3 linked regions of the Pseudoduganella albidiflava genome follow. Each later gene encodes a partner of the first gene's protein in a complex. Links are inferred from orthologs where the notes say so. Each region holds a gene or a part of one and is shown on either strand. Other genes may lie near its edges.

Region 1 (6,214 bases):
CGACGATCCCGTGATGCGTCTCCTGATGCTGGAAATGCTGGCCCAGGTCGGGCTGGACACGATCGAGGCCGAAGACGGCGATCAGGCGCTGGCCTGCTTCGACCGGCTGGCGCCCGACCTCGTGCTGCTCGACGTGGAAATGCCGCGCATGGACGGCTTCGAAGTATGCCGCGCCATCCGCGCCCGCGAGCAGGGCCGCGGCCATGCCACCACCGTGCCGATCGTGATGGTGACCGGCGACGACGACCTGAAGGCCGTGACGCAGGCTTACGAAGCCGGTGCCACCGACTTCGTGTCGAAGCCGATCAACTGGCCGATCCTCGGCCACCGGGTGCTGTATGTGCTGCGCGCCAGCGACGCCATCGCCCGCCTGCGCATCGCCGATGCGCACAACCGCGCCGTGCTGGCGGCGATCCCGGATACCTTCTTCCGCATGAGCCCCGACGGTTACTACCTCGACTACGAACAGGGCCACGATCCGGGCGCCGCGTTCACCGAGCAGCAGTGTGTTGGCCGGCACGTGCGCGACGTGCTGCCGCGCGCCATCGCCGAGCGCCTGCTGGAGCAGCTCGCGACGGTGCTCGACACCCACTCGATCCGTTCGGTCGACTATGCGCTGGAACGGGACGACACCGTGCATCACTTCGAGGCCCGCCTCGTCAGCACCGGCGCCGGCGAAGTCCTGGGGCTGGTGCGCGACATCAGCGAGCGCAAGCGGACCGAGGAACAGATCCGCCGGCTGGCCTATTGCGACAGCCTGACCGGCATTCCGAACCGGCAGGCGTTCCTGGAGATGCTGGAACGCGAACTGGAGCGCTCGCGCCAGCATGGCCGCAAGTTCGCCATCCTGTTCATGGACCTCGATTCTTTCAAGCGCATCAACGACACGCTGGGCCACGACGTGGGCGACCTGCTGCTCAAGGTGGTGTCGGAGCGGCTGCATGAAACCATCCGTCCCGGCGACGTGGTGGCGCACCAGGGGCTCGGCGAGGTGGCGTCGCGCGGCATGCCGGAACGGCGCGGCAACAACCTGGCGCGGCTGGGCGGCGACGAATTCACCATCCTGATCCCCGACCTGGAACGCGTGGAGGATGCGCTGAACGTGGCCCACCGCGTCAAGGATGCGATGCGCCGGCCGTTCCACCTGGACGGGCACGAGATCTTCGTCACCGCCAGCATCGGCATCTCGCTGTACCCGGAGGACGGCGACGATTCCAGCTCGCTGCTGAAGTATGCCGACACGGCGATGTACCACGCGAAGAACTGCGGCCGGAACAACGCGAAGCTGTACAGCTCCGCGCTGACGACGCAGATGATGAGCCATGTGAAGCTGGAGATCGGCCTGCGCCGCGCGCTGCAGAACAACGAGCTGTACCTGCAGTACCAGCCGCAGATCGACGTGCGCAGCGCGCGGCTGGTGGGCGCCGAGGCGCTGGTGCGGTGGCGCCACCCGGAGCATGGCATCATCGCGCCGAACGATTTCATCCCGCTGGCTGAGGAGACCGGCCTGATCGTGCCGATCGGCGCCTGGGTCCTGCGCACCGCGTGCAGCCAGGCGCGCGAATGGCAGGAACAGGCCGGCCGCCCGGTGCGGGTGGCGGTGAACCTGTCGGCGCGCCAGTTCAAGGACGAGAACCTGGCGCAGACGGTGCTGTCGGTATTGACCGATACGGGCCTCGACCCGTGCCTGCTGGAGCTGGAGCTGACCGAAGGCACGCTGATGGACGATGCGGTGGCCACGCTGGCCACGCTGGAACAGTTGCGGACGATCGGCGTGTACCTGTCGATCGACGATTTCGGCACCGGCTATTCGTCGATGAACTACCTGAAGCGCTTCGACGTGCGCGCGCTGAAGATCGACCGCAGCTTCATCAACGGGCTGCCGGAAGATTCGGAAAACGCCGCGATCACGCGCGCCATCATCGCCATGGCGCACGGGCTCAAGCTGGCCGTGGTGGCCGAGGGCGTGGAGACCCGCGAACAGCTGGCGCTGCTGGAGGAATACCGCTGCGACATGGCGCAGGGTTACCTGCTGGGCAGGCCGGCTTCGGGGGAAGCGATCGGGGAGATGCTGGCGGGGGCGACGTTCGCCCCTTGAGACACGATGCGCTGGTGTCGGACAGTAACGCCGCTAAGTTAAGCCCACCCCAAGTGCAAAATCCGGGGTCAGACCCGGCGGGTCTGACCCCAGCCCTTCGCTGTTGGGGTGATTGCATGCACTTTCAAGTTGCTGTGTAACGCTTATCCAAACGGCATCGGTGTCAACAACGCCTTCCCTTACGTGCTGCGCCGGTCCAGCATGGCCCGGGCGATGGTGCCGGCATCCACGTATTCGAGTTCGCCGCCGACCGGTACGCCGCGGGCCAGGCGGCTCACGGCAAGGCCGCGCGCCTTCAGCATCTCGCTGATGTAGTGCGCGGTGGCTTCGCCTTCGTTGGTGAAATTGGTGGCCAGCACCACTTCGCCGACGATGCCATCGGCGGCGCGGGCCAGCAGCTTTTCCAGGTGGATGTCCTTCGGGCCGATGCCGTCGAGCGGCGACAGGCGGCCCATCAGCACGAAGTACAGGCCCTTGTAGGTAAGCGTCTGCTCGATCATCGCCTGGTCGGCCGGCGTTTCGACGACGCACAGCAGGCGGCGGTCGCGCGTGTCGTCGGCGCACATGTCGCAGACGTCCGCCTCGGTGAAAGTATTGCAGAGCGCGCAATGGTTGACCGATTCCACGGCCTGGTACAGCGCGCGCGACAGCATGGCCGCACCTTCGCGGTCATGCTGCAGCAGGTGGAAGGCCATGCGCTGCGCCGACTTCGGCCCCACGCCGGGCAGCCGGCGCAATGCCTCGGTCAGGAATTCCAGCGATTTCGCCATGTGCTAGGACACCAACCGGGTTGCCAGGGGTATCGCCATGTTCACGCCTGGTGATCGGGCAGCCAGGCTTCCAGGCCATCGGCCGCCATGGTCGGCACGAATTCCGTGATCGCATAGCTGGCCGCGCCGGCCTGCTTGAACGGGTCCAGTTCGATGACCGCTTCCACGTCCGCGCGGCTGTCGGCATCGGCGATGATGATGCCGCCGGTGCGCGGCACCATCCGGCCCGACAGCACGAACATGCCGTTGGCATACTGCTCGCGCAGGAAGGCGCGGTGGGCGGCGAGGAGACCATCGATCTCCTCGTTGGGCTTCAGGTAGGTCAGCGTGATGATGAACATGGCGCGCCCCGTGCCGCCGTCAGAACGGCATCTTGAAGCCGGCCGGCAGGTTCATGCCGGCGGTCAGGCCGCTCATTTTCTCGGCGGCGGTGGCTTCGGCCTTGCGGACCGCGTCGTTGAAGGCGGCGGCGACCAGGTCTTCCAGCATGTCCTTGTCGTCGGCCAGCAGCGACGGGTCGATCGACACGCGCTTGACGTCGTTCTTGCAGGTCATGACGACCTTCACCAGGCCGGCACCGGACTGGCCTTCCACCTCGATGGAAGCCAGCGAGTCCTGCGCCTTCTTCATATTGTCCTGCATTGCCTGGGCCTGCTTCATCAGGCCGGCGAGCTGGTTCTTCATCATGATGTGTTTCTCCGTAGCGGTTAAGTGATTGTGGGCGGGCTTCAGTGAGCCGGTGTGATGGGGGCCACGATCGAGCCGGGCACGACGAAGGCGCCGAACTCGCGCACCATCGCCTGCACGAACGCGTCGTTGTGCACCATGTCTTCGGCCTGGCGCTGGCATGCTTCGCGGTGCGCCTGCTGCTCGGCGGCGGTGGTGTACCACACCGGGCCCAGTTCCGTTTCCACCCGCGCGGGGCGGTTGAAGCGCTCGGCCAGCGCCGCCGTCAGCTTCTCCACGTTCGGCGGCGTGCGCCAGGTGTCGATCGGGCAGCGCAGGCGGAATACGACGGCATTGCCGTCGATCGTGCATTGGATGAGTTCGGCCTGCGTGGCCAGTTGCTGCGCCACGCCCCGCAGCGGCAGGTGCGCCGCCAGCAGCGGCCAGTTGCCGTCCCATTCCAGTTCGGGGACCGGCGTGATCACGTAGGCATAGGGCGCCTGGGCGGGGGCCGGCTGCCGCGCCGCTGCCACTGGCGCCGCTGGCGCGGGTGCTTCGGCGCGATGCTGGGCAGGCGCTTCGGCGCGGACATCGGCACGCTGCTGTGCCGGGGCTTCGGCCCGGCTCGGCGCGCGCTGCGACGGCGCGGCCACCGCGCTGTCATCCGAGAATTCGGTGACCCATGGCGGCAGGTCGTCCTCTTCCGGCGGCGCCGGGCGGGCCTGCACGGCGGGCGGCGCTTCGAGCACCGCGGCATCGCCCTGCGGCCGCGCCTCTTCCCACGGCAATGGCTTGGCCGGCGCGGCAGCCTGCGGTGCCGGCGCCTGCATCGCAGGCGCCTGTTGCGCCGGCTCTTCCGGAGCGGTCGGGCGCATCGGCGGACGGGCGCCGGTGCGTGCCATCGTCGCCGCGCGGGCCGCCTCCAGCGCCGCGTTGATAGCGGCGCGTGCCGGGCTCACGGGGCCGGATGGGCGGGTTGCCGCGGCGGGTGCTGCCGGTGCCGGAGCGGGCGGCGGCGTGAAGACGGCGGCGCGTGGTGCCGCGGCAGGTTGTGGCGCAACGGAGGGCTGCGGCGCGGCGGCATGGCTGGCAGCGGTCGGGCTGGCCGCGGGTCCGGCGGCGCGTGGCGCCTGCGTGGCGGCCGATGCCACTGCCGGTGCCGCCGCGGCGGCGGCCGCGCGGGCCGGCGAACTGCCCGGCGCCGGGCGCGACATCACCGGCGTGTTGGCCGGGGCGCCGCCAGGTGCGGCTTCGGCGCCACCGACGCCGGGGCGAAAGGCCAGCATGCGCAGCAGCGTCATCGAGAAACCGGCATATTCGTCCGGCGCCAGGCCCAGCTCGTTGCGGCCATGGACGGCGATCTGGTAATACAGCTGCACCTCTTCCGCATCGAACTCGGCGGCAAGGCGGATGATGTCCGCGTATTCCGGCAAGTCCTCCGGCACGGCCGCCGGCACCGTCTGCGCCAGCGCGATGCGGTGCAGCAGCGTGCCAAGGTCTTGCAGCGCGCCGTTGTACGACAGGCTGCGGCTGGCCATCTCGTCGGCGACCGCCATCAGGTCGGCACCATCTCGGCTGGCCAGCGCGTCGAGCAGGCGCACCAGGTACGACTGGTCCAGCGCGCCCAGCATGCCCTGCACCGCTTCCAGCGTGACGGCGCCAGCGGCGTAGGCGATCGCCTGGTCGGTCAGCGACAGCGCATCGCGCATCGAGCCATGCGCGCCCTGCGCCAGCAGGCGCAGGGCCGGCTGTTCGAACGACACGCCTTCCTGGCCAAGAATGTTTTCCAGGTGGCCGACGATGTGCCCGGGCGGCATCTGCTTCAGGTTGAACTGCAGGCAGCGCGACAGGACGGTGACGGGGATCTTTTGCGGATCGGTGGTCGCCAGGATGAACTTCACGTGCTCGGGCGGTTCTTCCAGCGTTTTCAGCATGGCATTGAACGCGTGGTTGGTCAGCATGTGCACCTCGTCGATCATGTAGACCTTGAAGCGTGCATTGCTGGGCGCGTAGACGGCCTGCTCGAGCAGCTGCGCCATCTCGTCCACGCCGCGGTTCGACGCGGCATCCATCTCTATATAGTCGACGAAGCGCCCGCCATCGATGGCGCGGCATGCCTCGCAGGCGCCGCATGGCGTGGCGGTGATGCCGCCATTGCCGTCCGGCCCGGTGCAGTTCAGCGATTTCGCCAGGATGCGGGACAGCGTGGTCTTGCCGACGCCGCGCGTGCCGGTGAACAGGTAGGCATGGTGCAGCCGGCCCGTGCCCAGCGCATGCGTCAGCGCACGCACGACGTGCTCCTGGCCGACGAGCGTTTCAAAGTTGCGGGGACGGTACTTGCGAGCGAGGACTTGATAGGACATGCCGGGATTTTACCGCAGACCAGGGCCGGTGAGGCCAACAATAGCCCGCGCGCCATGGCCGGTGGAACGGTACTGTAGTGAACGATACTGTAGTGAACGGTACTGTAGTGATACGGGGGATAAGGATGCGGACGAAAAAACCGGAGAAATAAAGGCAGGCGTAAAAAAAGCTGCCGGGGCAGCTTTTTCCAATGATCGGGAGGCGAGCCTGATCTGCGGCACTTGCGGTGAACGGCTTTGGCTGCTTCGTTCCCGACCTGACCAGGTAAACCATGCCGCAATGCGCAGGGGCCCGCCAGACCTCATTATAGCGGGTC
Region 2 (6,187 bases), 2.5 Mb from region 1 along the record:
TCGTGTTGACCGCCCTGGACAGGCGCACGACACAGTCGATGGCCGGCAAGCCGGTGGTGCGGAACAGTTCGCGCGTCAGGCGCTTGATGGTATTGCGCGTGACCGCGCGAGGTGCGAGGCGTTTGGCAACGACAACGCCCAGCCGCGCATGAGGCAGCTGATTCTGGCGGGTATAAAGCACGAAGTGCGCGCTTTTCTGGGCTGGGCGCAAACGAAAAACGGATGAAAATTCATCCGTTTTAACGATGCGCCGAGCGCGCGCGAAGTCGTGGGAACCTTCGCCTGTCGAGCCGTTGGAACTGCTGTCCACGCTCAGCGAACAAGCGATGGCTTATACAGCCAGGCGCTTGCGGCCCTTGGCACGGCGTGCGTTCAGAACCTGACGGCCACCACGGGTAGCCATACGTGCACGGAAACCGTGGGTACGCTTGCGGCGCACGACGGAAGGTTGGTAAGTACGTTTCATGTTGGTCTCGCTAAAGAAGCAAAAAAATGCAAAATCGGGCTGCCGCACCGCTGACGAGTCAGGTCGGGCGCCAGGTTATCCCTTCAGTTATTGGTGCCAATGACATTTCGCGCACTTATGCCAACACGTCCGGCACAAGCTGGCCAATCTCATCGCCCGCAAGGATCCGCGCTGATCGTAAACTGAAAAAACACGGAGTACGGGCGGGGAACCCTGAATTATCAGCATTCAGGCATGCCTTGTCAACAGCCGAACCGGATTGCCAGGCCCCTTGCGGGCCGTTTTTTCCGCGATTTCCGGCACAACCCTGTGGATAACTTGTGGGATTCGGAGTTAGAATAGCGTGTTACGTGTGGCGCATATGGGCTTCGCTTCGTGCGAACCATGGTGAGATTGTAATTTCGTGCAAATTCGCAGTTCATTGCGGATTCGTTGCGGATTCGTTGCAGATTCGTCGGCATAGTTGCCGGCGAGTCCGTTATTGAGTCCGTTAACGAACCCGCCTGCGAACCATTGGCAGATCCGCCGGCAAGTCGCCGGGGCATCGCCAGCCGATCGCAATCCGCCGGCCCATGCTGCCCTCCCACAGCTTTTGCAGATAGACGATTCATGGAAAATTTCTGGCAGACCTGTTCCGCCCAACTGGAACTGGAGCTGACGCCGCAACAATTCAGCGCGTGGATCAAACCACTGGTGCCGCTCGATTACGAGAACGGCAAGCTGCGTATCGCGGCGCCCAACCGCTTCAAGCTCGACTGGGTGAAGTCCCAGTTCGCCAGCCGCATCACTGCCCTTGCATCGCAATACTGGGAAGCGCCGATCGAGGTGCAGTTCGTGCTGAACCCGAGCCTGAACCCGCCGCGCGCCCGGCCCACCGAGAGCACCAGCGCGGCTGCCAGCGTGCCGAACGGCGCAGGTGCGCCCGCCATGCATCCGGCGGACGTGCGCACCGGCGACCCGGTCACCCCGCCGGCCGGCAACGAATACGCCAACCAGCGTGGCCGCGAGCAAAGCCGCATCAATACCGATCTCACGTTTGAAAGCTTCGTGACCGGCAAGGCGAACCAGCTGGCGCGCGCCGCGGCGATCCAGGTCGCCAACAATCCGGGCGTGTCGTACAACCCGCTGTTCTTCTACGGCGGCGTGGGCCTGGGTAAGACCCACCTGATCCACGCGATCGGCAACCAGGTGATGGCCGACCAGCCGGGCGCGCGCATCCGCTACATCCACGCCGAGCAGTACGTGCGCGACGTGGTGACCGCCTATCAGCGCAAGGGCTTCGACGACTTCAAGCATTACTACCACTCGCTGGACATGCTGCTGATCGACGATATTCAATTCTTCGGCGGCAAGAGCCGCACGCAGGAAGAATTCTTCTATGCGTTCGAGGCGCTGATCGCCGCGAAGAAGCAGATCATCATCACGTCGGACACGTATCCGAAAGAGATCACGGGCATGGACGACCGCCTGATCTCGCGCTTCGATTCCGGCCTGACGGTGGCGATCGAGCCGCCCGAACTGGAAATGCGCGTGGCGATCCTGCTGAAGAAGGCCAAGTCGGAAGGCGTGACGCTGTCCGACGACGTGGCCTTCTTCGTGGCCAAGCACCTGCGCTCGAACGTGCGCGAGCTGGAAGGCGCGCTGCGCAAGATCCTGGCCTACTCCCGCTTCCACGGCAAGGACATCTCGATCGATATCGTGAAGGAAGCGCTGAAGGACCTGCTCTCCGTGCAGAACCGCCAGATCAGCGTGGAGAACATCCAGAAGACCGTGGCCGATTTCTTCAATATCAAGGTCGCGGACATGTATTCGAAGCGCCGCCCCGCGAACATCGCGCGGCCGCGCCAGATCGCGATGTACCTGGCCAAGGAACTGACGCAGAAGAGCCTTCCGGAGATCGGCGAACTGTTCGGCGGGCGCGACCACACCACGGTGCTGCACGCCGTGCGCAAGATCGCGCAGGACCGCACCAAGAACCCGGAGTGCAACCATGAGTTGCACGTGCTGGAGCAGACGCTCAAGGGGTGACATTGACTTTCGGCGAATGGTCGACTCTGGATTTGCCCCCAACGGCAGATGCTGGGGTCAGACCCGCCGGGTCTGACCCCAGGTTTCGCGTCCGGGGTTCAAGAACGCTATGCCTTATCATTCAGAACACTCAGCAATAAACTGACCCTTTAATTTTTTATCGAGGATATCCATGCAACTGGTCAAAACCACCCGAGATACGCTACTCCGGCCACTGCAGATCGTGAGCGGTATTGTCGAGCGTCGGCACACCATGCCGATTCTGGCCAATATCCTCATCCGCAAGGAAGGCGAAGCCGTCTCGTTCCTGTCCACCGATACGGAAGTGCAGATCACCACGAACGCGAACATCGGTTCCGGCGCCGAGGTGACCGGCACCACCGTGGCCGCGCGCAAGCTGCTCGACATCCTGCGCGCGCTGCCGGAATCGGGCGACGTGTCGCTGACGCTGGTGAACAAGCGCCTGACGGTCCAGAGCGGCAAATCGCGCTTCGCGCTGCAAACGCTGGCCGCCGAGGAATTCCCCACCGTGCAGGAAGCGGAAACCTTCAACGCCTCGTTCACGCTGCCGCAAAAAACGCTGAAGCACCTGTTCAACATGGTGCACTTCGCGATGGCCCAACAAGACATCCGCTACTACCTGAACGGCCTGCTGCTGGTGCTCGATGGCGAGAACGTGATCGCCGTCGCCACCGACGGCCACCGCCTCGCGTTCTGCCAGGTGAAGACCGAACAGGCCTTCGAGCGCCAGGAAGTGATCATTCCGCGCAAGACCATCATCGAGCTGCAGCGCCTGCTGGAAGAAAACGATGAACCGGTGCAGCTGGACATCGCCGCCAACCAGGTCAAGCTGGGCTTCACGGACATCGAACTGATCTCCAAGCTGGTCGAAGGCAAGTTCCCCGACTACACGCGCGTGATCCCGAAGGGCTACAAGAACGACTTCACGATCAGCCGCGACGAACTGCTGCGCTCCCTGCAGCGCGCCGCGATCATGACCAGCGATAAGTTCAAGGGCGTACGCTGCATCATCAGCCCCGGCTCGCTGAAGATCTCGTCCACCAACGCGGACCAGGAAGAAGCGGTCGAGGAACTGGAAATCGACTACGGCGGCGACAGCCTCGACATCGGCTTCAACGTCACCTACCTGCTGGATGTGCTGAACAACCTGAAGTGCGACCAGGTCAACGTGGCACTGGGCGATTCGAATTCGTCCGCCCTGATCTCGATTCCGGACAATCCCGACTTCAAGTATGTCGTGATGCCGATGCGGATCTGATCGCCCCCGTTCGCACGCAGTTTGAAATCGACAGTAATACGTTTTTTGAGAAAGTAGTCCATGTCCGAACGCCAAAACCTAGTACCAGTGCAGGTCAACTCCGAGGATTACGGCGCCTCCTCGATCCAGATCCTGGAAGGCCTGGAAGCAGTCCGCAAGCGCCCCGGCATGTATATCGGTGACACCTCGGACGGCACCGGTCTGCACCACCTGGTCTTCGAAGTGCTGGACAACTCGATCGACGAATCGCTGGCCGGCTACTGCACCGAGATCCACGTGACGATCCACTCGGACAACTCGATCTCGATTACCGACAATGGCCGCGGCATTCCCGTCGGCCTGAAGATGGACGACAAGCACGAACCGAAGCGCTCCGCCGCCGAAATCGTGCTGACCGAGCTGCACGCCGGCGGCAAGTTCGACCAGAACTCGTACAAGGTCTCCGGCGGCCTGCACGGCGTGGGCGTTTCCTGCGTCAACGCGCTGTCGAAACTGCTGCGCGTGACGGTGCGCCGCGACGGCAAGGTGCACCAGATGGAATTCGTGCGCGGCGTGCCGCAGAACCGCGAGATCGAGATCCGCGACGGTGTCGCCGTCTCCCCGATCAAGGTGATCGGCGAAACCGACAAGCGCGGTACCGACGTGCACTTCTGGGCCGACGAGGAAATCTTCACCCACGTGGAGTTCCACTACGAGATCCTGGCCAAGCGTATCCGCGAACTCTCGTTCCTGAACAACGGCGTGAACATCAAGCTGTCCGACCAGCGCACCGGCAAGGACGAGATCTTCGCGTTCGAAGGCGGCACGCGCGGCTTCGTCGAATACATCAACAAGGCCAAGACGGTGCTGCACCCGACCGTGTTCCAGGCCACCGGCGACCGCATGTCCGACCAGAACACGAACATTTCCGTGGACGTGTCGATGCAGTGGAACGATGCCTTCAATGAACAGGTACTCTGCTTCACCAACAACATCCCGCAGCGCGACGGCGGTACCCACCTGACCGGCCTGCGCGCGGCGATGACCCGCGTGATCAACAAGTACATCGACGAGCACGAATTCGCCAAGAAGGCGAAAGTCGAAATCTCCGGCGACGACATGCGCGAAGGCCTGACCTGCGTGCTGTCGGTCAAGGTGCCGGAACCGAAGTTCTCGTCGCAGACCAAGGACAAGCTGGTGTCGTCCGAAGTGCGGGGCCCGGTCGAGGAGATCGTGGCGAAAACGCTGACCGACTTCCTGCAGGAGAAGCCGCACGACGCCAAGATCATCTGCGGCAAGATCGTCGAAGCCGCGCGCGCCCGCGAAGCAGCCCGCAAGGCCCGCGACCTGACGCGCCGGAAAGGCGTGATGGATGGCCTGGGCCTGTCGTCGAAACTGGCCGACTGCCAGGAACGCGACCCGGCGCTGGCCGAACTGTACATCGTCGAGGGTGACTCCGCAGGCGGCTCGGCCAAGCAGGGCCGCGACCGAAAATTCCAGGCGATCCTGCCGCTGCGCGGCAAGGTGCTGAACGTGGAAAAGGCGCGCTTCGAGAAGATGCTGTCCTCCGAGCAGATCACCACGCTGATCGCCACGCTGGGCACCTCGATCGGCCCGGACGAATTCAACGCCGACAAGCTGCGCTACCACCGCATCATCATCATGACCGACGCGGACGTCGACGGCGCCCACATCCGCACCCTGCTGCTGACGCTGTTCTACCGCCAGATGCCGCAGCTGGTGGAACGCGGCCACATCTACATTGCCCAGCCACCGCTGTACAAGGTAAAGGCCGGCCGCGACGAGCGTTACCTGAAGGACGACACGGAAGAAGCCAGCTACATGATGACGGTGGCACTGAACACCGCCGTGCTGACGCCGCGCGACGGCGCCGACCCGATCACCGGCGAGCCGCTGACCGAGCTGGCGCGCCAGTACAACCTGGCCAACGCCGTGATGCTGCGCCTGACCCGCGTGATCGACCGCGCCGCGCTGACCGCCATCATGACGGGCGTGACGCTGGACCTGTCGACCATCGACGCCGCCCGCGCTTCCGCCCAGGCACTGGCCGACAACGTCAACGATCCGGCCGTCACCGTCTCGGTGCGCTCGGACGATCTGTCGGACAAGCACCTGCTGTGGATCGAACGCCTGCATCACGGTAACGTGAAGGTTTCCACGATCGACGCGGACTTCGTCAGCGGCGCCGATTACGGCGTTTTGTCCACCGCCGCTGCAACCTTCACCGGTTTGATCGGTGAGGGTGCCATTATTCGCCGTGGTGAAGGCGAGCGCACCAAGGAATTCGCCGTGCGGGACTTCCACGAAGCGATGCAGTGGCTGCGCGATGAAGCGGAACGTACCGTGTCGAAGCAGCGCTACAAGGGTCTGGGCGAGATGAATCCCGAGCAGCTGTGGGAAACCACGATGGACCC
Region 3 (6,102 bases), 1.7 Mb from region 1 along the record:
CTTCAGCAGCAGCTTGACGGCGTCTTCCTGCCCTTCGCGCGCGGCCAGCATCAGCGGCGTGACCTTGGTCGGCGATTCGGCGTCGATGTAGGCGTGACGGTCCAGCAGCAGGCGCATGATGTCGAGCGCGCCGGCCGCGGCGGCGTAGTGCAGCGCCGTCCAGCCGGGGCGGTTGACCTGGGCGCCCTTGGCCAGCAGGGCCTTCACGGCCGGCATGTTGTTCTTGAACGCGGCCATCATCAGCGCGGTATTGCCGTTGCCGGCCTGCGCTTCGAGGTCGATCTTCGGTTGCGCCAGCAGCAGCGCAAAGACATCCATCGCATCGTTGCGCAGCGCGACGATCATGCCGGTCTCGCCCCGCTCGGGGTCGCGCACATTGGGATCGAGGCCGCGCGCCAGCAGCGGCTTGATGCGGCCGGCGTCGTTGACCTGCGCGGCGCGGAAGAAGGACACGGCATCGTCGGCGGTGGCCGGCGTGGGTGAAAACACAGAAGCGACGGCCACCGTGGCCACGCCGAGGCGCAGCGCGATCCGGTTGCGCAGCCGGGCGCGCAGTTTGCGCAGCCGCTTGGCGAGGCCCCGCAGCGAGATCCGCATCAGGCCTCCGCCGCCGCGAACAGCTTGAAGAAGTTGGCGCTGGTGGCGGCCGCCACTTCGTCGACCGTGACGCCTTTCAGCTTCGCGATGAACTCGGCCACGTGGGCCACGTAGCCCGGTTCGTTCGTCTTGCCGCGGTACGGCACCGGCGCCAGGTACGGCGAATCCGTCTCGATCAGCATCCTGTCCAGCGGCACTTCGAGCGCCACGGCCTGCAAGTCCCTGGCGCTCTTGAACGTGACGATGCCCGAGAACGAGATATAGAAGCCCATCGCCATCGATGCGCGGGCCACGTCGAGCGATTCGGTAAAGCAGTGCATCACGCCGGCCACGCCGCCCTGGTCGGTGCCGGCGCCCTCCTCGGCCATGATGCGGATGGTGTCTTCGCTGGCCGACCGGGTGTGGATGATCAGCGGCTTATGCGCTGCGCGGGAGGCGCGGATATGCGTGCGGAAGCGTTCGCGCTGCCATTCGAGGTCGCCCTCCAGCCGGTAATAATCGAGGCCGGTTTCGCCGATCGCGACGATCTTCGGGTGCCTGGCCAGTTCGACGAGCTGGTCGACGGTGGGTTCCGGCGTGTCCTCGTAATCGGGATGCACGCCGACGGACGCGTAGAAATTAGGGAACTGCTCGGCCAGCGCGAGCACGCGGGGAAAGTCCGGCAAGTCGACGGACACGCACAGCGCATGCGTCACCTTGTTCTCCGCCATTTTCGCGCGGATTTCCGGCATCCGGGCTGCCAGCTCCGGGAAGTCGATGTGGCAGTGTGAATCGATGAACATGGGTCGATTGTAGCCGATCCACGAAAACCGGTGACAGGCTCCGTTTTCCAGGAAATGTTGCAAATTAACTGGAGCCTGTCACCGGTTTTCCGCTCCAGAGTCGCCGAGTGAAAAGAAATGTTTCACCGAAAATGGGGACGTACCCTATTTTCCTGGCAATGTTTCCCGAAAAATGGGGTCCGTCCCCATTTTTTCGGGTCCGTCGCGATTTTCCTGGTGCCTATCTTCTTCCTTACAAGTCAGGCGACGCGCTTGCCCAGGATGATCAGGTCGCGTTCGACGCCGTCCAGGTTGGCGACGCGGGGGAAGTGGGCCCATTCCTCGAAGCCGAACTTGCGGAACAGCGCCAGGCTGGCGCCGTTGTGCCCGAAGATGAAGCCGAGCACGGTATGGACCTTCACTTGCGGCGCGAAGGCGATCGCTTCGCTCAGGGCGTACTTGCCGATGCCCTTGCCGCGCCAAGCTTCGTGGATGTAGATCGACACCTCGGCCGTGCCGGAATAGGCCGGGCGGCCGTAGAAATTCGAGTACGAAATCCAGCCGAGGATCTCCGGGTGCGCCGAAGTGTCGCCGGCGCGTTCGATGACCCATAGCGGGCGGCGCCCGGGCTGGTGTTCATGGAACCAGTTCAGGCGCGACTCGACGGAGACCGCTTCGGTATCGGCGGTGACCTCGCGCGACGCGATGGTGCTGTTGTAGATGGCGACGATGGCGGGCAGGTCGTCGAGGGTGGCGAGACGGTGTTGGAAAGACATGTGGCGAAAGACCCGGAGGCCGGCGGTTACAGTGTATGGGTGGCGCGCGAAGAGCGCAGGGCCGCGCCGAGGATTTCCTCGATGCGCGCGCGGGTGCGCTGGCCCGCTTCGTCGTCCGGGAAATGGACGCCGATGCCCTGCGCCTTGTTGTTGTTGGCACCCGCCGGCGTGATCCACACGACCTTGCCGGCGATCGGGTACTTGTTCTGGTCATCCATCAGCGACAGGATCAGGTAGATCTCGTCGCCGATGCGGTAGCTGCGCGTGGTGGGCACGAAGATGCCGCCGTTCTTCAGGAAGGGCATGTAGGCCGCGTACAGGGCCGCCTTTTCCTTGATGGCCAGCGACAGCACGGCCGGCCGGGTGGGCGGCCCGGCATTGCCGGCGGCATTCGGATCGGGAGGTATGGTACTCATCGGCACTTGTCCATCATCGGCATCAGTCCATCGTCACTCATGCATCGTCATTCAGGCATCGTCACTCATGCATCGTCACTCTTGCATCGTCAGCGGCAGCACGACGTATAGTCGAGCAGCAGGTCTTCCAGGAACAGCTTCGGCGACAGCGGATGGTCCGACGTGGCGCGCCGCTCGGCCGTGCTCTTGATCGCCGCCAGCAGGCCGGACACCGGCACCCGGTCCGCCAGCCCCTTCAGCTCGCGCTGGTAGCGGGGATAGTAGCGGATCCGGCCGGACAGCTTCAGCGAGAACAGGTCGTACAGCCAGCGCTGCTGCCACGCCACTACGGACGTCAGCGGCACCTTCTGCATCTTGTCGGCCGTGCGCAGCGCATTCTCGACCGAGGGGTGGGCCAGGTACTGCAGCAGCGTGTCCATGTCCTCGCGGCTGCCGGTTTCCGCCTGGGCCAGCGCGGCCAGCGGCGCGCCGCCCTGCTCGCTCAGCCAGCCATCGGCCTGCGCCACGCCCTGCGATTCCAGCCAGGCCAGCGCCTCGGCGTGCGGCGGCATCGACAGCGCGAACTTGCGGCAGCGCGACAGGATGGTCGGCAGCAGGCGGTCCAGGCTGTTCGACGACAGCAGGAACACGGTACCCGGCGGCGGTTCTTCCAGCGTCTTCAGCAGCGCATTCGAGGCCGGCATGTTCAGCGCCTCGGCCGGATACAGCACCACCACGCGCAAGCCTTGCCGGTGCGTGGAGATGTTCATGAAATCGGCCAGCGAGCGCACCTGCTCGATCTTGATTTCCTTGGAAGGCGCCTTGCTCTTCTTCTTTTCCTCGCCCTCCTCGCCCTCGCCGGCGCCGTCGTCCTCCAGCGCTTCGGGGCGGATGCGCCGGAAATCCGGGTGGCTTTGCTGGACGAACCAGCCGCACGACGCGCACGCATTGCACGGGTGCCCGTCCGCGCGCACGTCCTCGCACAGCAGCGACTGGGCGAAATGCTCGATGAAGTCGGCCTTGCCGATGCCGGCCGGGCCGTGGAACAGCACCGCGTGGGGCAGGCGCTGGCGCACCTGCTGCAAGGTCTGCCACGCATCGCGTTGCCACGGATAGATCGCGGAAGTCGTTTCCATGGTCACTCCAGTGCGGCGACGATGGCCGCCAGCTGCACGCGGATCGCATCGATCGGCTGGGTGGAATCGATCACCCGGAAGCGCCGCGGTTCCTGCGCGGCGCGGCGCAGGTACTCGTTGCGCGCGGCCAGGAAGAAGTCGGCCTTTTCCTGCTCGAACCTGTCGAGCTGGCGGGTGGCGTCGAGCCGGGCCCGCGCCACCTCGAGCGGTACGTCGAACAGGATCGTCAGGTCCGGCCACAGTTCCGGGTGCACCCAGTTGGCCAGCGTGTCCAGCTTGACGAGTTCCAGCCCCCGGCCGCCGCCCTGGTAGGCGAAGCTGGCGTCGGTGAAGCGGTCGGAAATGACCCAGGCGCCGCGTGCCAGCGCCGGCTCGATCACCTGGGCGATGTGCTCGCGGCGGCTGGCGAAGACCAGCAGCGCTTCCGTTTCCAGGTGCATGGCTTCGTGCAGCACGAGTTCGCGCAGCTTCTCGCCCAGCGGCGTGCCGCCCGGTTCGCGGGAACTGACCAGCTCCACGCCACGGGCGCGGATCAGCTCACCCACGTACTGGATGTGCGTGGATTTGCCGGCGCCGTCGATCCCCTCGAACGTGATGAACTTGCCGCGTGCCGCCGGGGTACCCTGGCTCATCGACTCCCTGCTCATAAACTTCCCACTCATTGCCTGCGCTGGTACTGGTTGACCGCCCGGTTGTGATCGGTCAGGTTATCGGAAAAATGGCTCGTGCCGTTGCCGCGGGCGACGAAATACAAAGCCGTCGTCTTTGCCGGCGCCAGCGCGGCACCCAGCGATTGCACGCCCGGCAGCGCGATCGGCGTCGGCGGCAGGCCGTTGCGCGTGTAGGTATTGTACGGGGTGTCCGTTTCCAGGTCCTTCTTGCGGATATTGCCGTCGAATTTCTCGCCCAGGCCGTAGATCACGGTAGGGTCGGTCTGCAGCATCATGCCCAGCTTCAGGCGGTTGACGAAGACCGCGGCGATCATCGCCCGCTCGGCCTTTTGACCGGTTTCCTTTTCCACGATCGAGGCCATCGTCAGCGCCTGGTACTTGTCCGCATACGGGAGATCGGCGGCGCGCTGCGCCCATGCGGCATCGAGGTGCTGCAGCAGCGCCGTGTGGGCCTGCTTGTAGATCTGCAGTTCCGACGAGCCCTTGGCGAACAGGTAGGTGTCGGGGAAGAACAGCCCTTCCGGCTGCTTGTACTGGGAACCGAGTTTTTCCATCAGCTGGGTGTCCGACAGGCCCACGGTGTCATGTTTCAGACCCTTGTGGGCGGCGATCGCCTGGCGCATCTGGCGGAATGTCCAGCCCTCGATGATCGTCAGCGATTCCTGGGCGAACTCGCCGCGCACCAGCTGGTCGATCAGCCGCAGCGGCGTGGTGCCCGGCTTCAGTTCGTAGGAACCGGCCTTCAGCTTGCCGCTCTTGCCGGTGAAGCGCGCCAGCAGGTTGAACAGGAGCGGCTGGATCGGCACGCCCGCTTCGGCGATCTGCTGGCCGGCGGCGTGGGCGCCGCTGCCCTTGTTGATGGTGAACGGGATATTGTCTCCCTCGCCAACGATCGGCTGCTCCGACCACCAGGCGAAGCCGCCCGCCGCGGCCGCCGCGACCAGCACGCCGAGCGCCAGCGTTTTTGTTATGAATGCCATGTCGTATGCTCCCCGCGCGGGGCCGCGCGACCCGTTTTGGGGGTGGCCGGCGCGTTTGGCGCGGGATCTTTATAATGAGCCCGTAATCATAATGCCTTCGCAGGCAACTGAGTGGGCCTTCGTGGGCAATATCTAGCCAAAGTATCTAAAAATATGAACAACTGGAATCAACTCCTTGCAGCTCCCGCCGAAGCGCCCACGCGCACCGCGCTGGCCGCCGGCTTCGTGGCCCCGGTCACCGACCTGGGCCTGATCGCCTTCAGCGGCGACGATACGGCCGCGTTCCTCCACTCGCAGCTGACCAACGATGTCGAGCACCTGGGCGCCGGCGAAGTGCGCCTGGCCGGCTATTGCTCGCCGAAGGGACGTCTGCTGGCCAGCTTCCTGATGTGGAAGGACGAGCAGTCCGTCTACCTGCAACTGGCGCGCGACATCCAGCCGGCGATCCAGAAGCGGCTGCAGATGTTCGTGCTGCGCGCCAAGACCAAGCCGGTGGACGTGACGGAACAGCGCGTGGCGCTGGGCCTGGGCGGCGCGCTGGCGGAAGCGGTGCTGCAAACCTGGTTCGACGCCCTGCCCGCTGCGCCGTACACGAAGCTGGACCATCCACTGGGCACGCTGCTGCGCGTGGCCGATGCGTTCGGCGCGCCCCGCTACCTGTGGCTGACCACGCCGGAAACGGCCACCACCGTGGCGCCGGAACTGGCCGACCGGCTGGTCGTCGGCGGCAACGCGGCGTGGCGCCTGTCGGATATCCATGCCGGCGTGCCGCTCATCGCCGCCGCC

Evidence for each region.
Region 2: the proteins of EYF70_RS19990 (region 1) and dnaN are in contact, whole or in part, in a cryo-EM structure (PDB 8GIZ), measured with the Escherichia coli proteins. The link is inferred for Pseudoduganella albidiflava from one-to-one orthologs.
Region 3: the proteins of EYF70_RS19990 (region 1) and EYF70_RS13105 are in contact, whole or in part, in a cryo-EM structure (PDB 8GIZ), measured with the Escherichia coli proteins. The link is inferred for Pseudoduganella albidiflava from one-to-one orthologs.

The regions. Positions count from the first base shown.
Region 1 is NZ_CP036401.1:4,820,885-4,827,098, forward strand. The notes cover bases 3,248-6,214. They hold EYF70_RS19990 (DNA polymerase III subunit gamma/tau), read right to left. Parts: upstream 5,898-6,214; coding sequence 3,597-5,897; downstream 3,248-3,596. Other genes in these bases: EYF70_RS19985 (YbaB/EbfC family nucleoid-associated protein), read right to left, coding at 3,248-3,555. Outside these bases: EYF70_RS19970 (putative bifunctional diguanylate cyclase/phosphodiesterase), read left to right, coding at 1-2,098; recombination mediator RecR, read right to left, coding at 2,278-2,868; EYF70_RS19980 (YciI family protein), read right to left, coding at 2,910-3,209; more of EYF70_RS19985, read right to left, coding at 3,229-3,247. UniProt on the Escherichia coli protein: Part of the beta sliding clamp loading complex, which hydrolyzes ATP to load the beta clamp onto primed DNA to form the DNA replication pre-initiation complex.
Region 2 is NZ_CP036401.1:7,328,810-7,334,996, reverse strand. Bases 1,780-4,719 are described here. They hold dnaN (DNA polymerase III subunit beta), read left to right. Parts: upstream 1,780-2,666; coding sequence 2,667-3,773; downstream 3,774-4,719. Other genes in these bases: gyrB (DNA topoisomerase (ATP-hydrolyzing) subunit B), read left to right, coding at 3,834-4,719; dnaA (chromosomal replication initiator protein DnaA), read left to right, coding at 1,780-2,494. Outside these bases: rnpA (ribonuclease P protein component), read right to left, coding at 1-310; rpmH (50S ribosomal protein L34), read right to left, coding at 332-466; more of dnaA, read left to right, coding at 1,076-1,779; more of gyrB, read left to right, coding at 4,720-6,187. UniProt on the Escherichia coli protein: Confers DNA tethering and processivity to DNA polymerases and other proteins. Acts as a clamp, forming a ring around DNA (a reaction catalyzed by the clamp-loading complex) which diffuses in an ATP-independent manner freely and bidirectionally along dsDNA.
Region 3 is NZ_CP036401.1:3,155,807-3,161,908, reverse strand. What follows is about bases 1,653-4,507. They hold EYF70_RS13105 (DNA polymerase III subunit delta'), read right to left. Parts: upstream 3,666-4,507; coding sequence 2,640-3,665; downstream 1,653-2,639. Other genes in these bases: mltG (endolytic transglycosylase MltG), read right to left, coding at 4,324-4,507; tmk (dTMP kinase), read right to left, coding at 3,668-4,297; EYF70_RS13110 (PilZ domain-containing protein), read right to left, coding at 2,161-2,550; EYF70_RS13115 (GNAT family N-acetyltransferase), read right to left, coding at 1,653-2,134. Also shown: EYF70_RS13125 (ankyrin repeat domain-containing protein), read right to left, coding at 1-597; EYF70_RS13120 (TatD family hydrolase), read right to left, coding at 597-1,379; more of EYF70_RS13115, read right to left, coding at 1,619-1,652; more of mltG, read right to left, coding at 4,508-5,316; CAF17-like 4Fe-4S cluster assembly/insertion protein YgfZ, read left to right, coding at 5,470-6,102. UniProt on the Escherichia coli protein: Part of the beta sliding clamp loading complex, which hydrolyzes ATP to load the beta clamp onto primed DNA to form the DNA replication pre-initiation complex.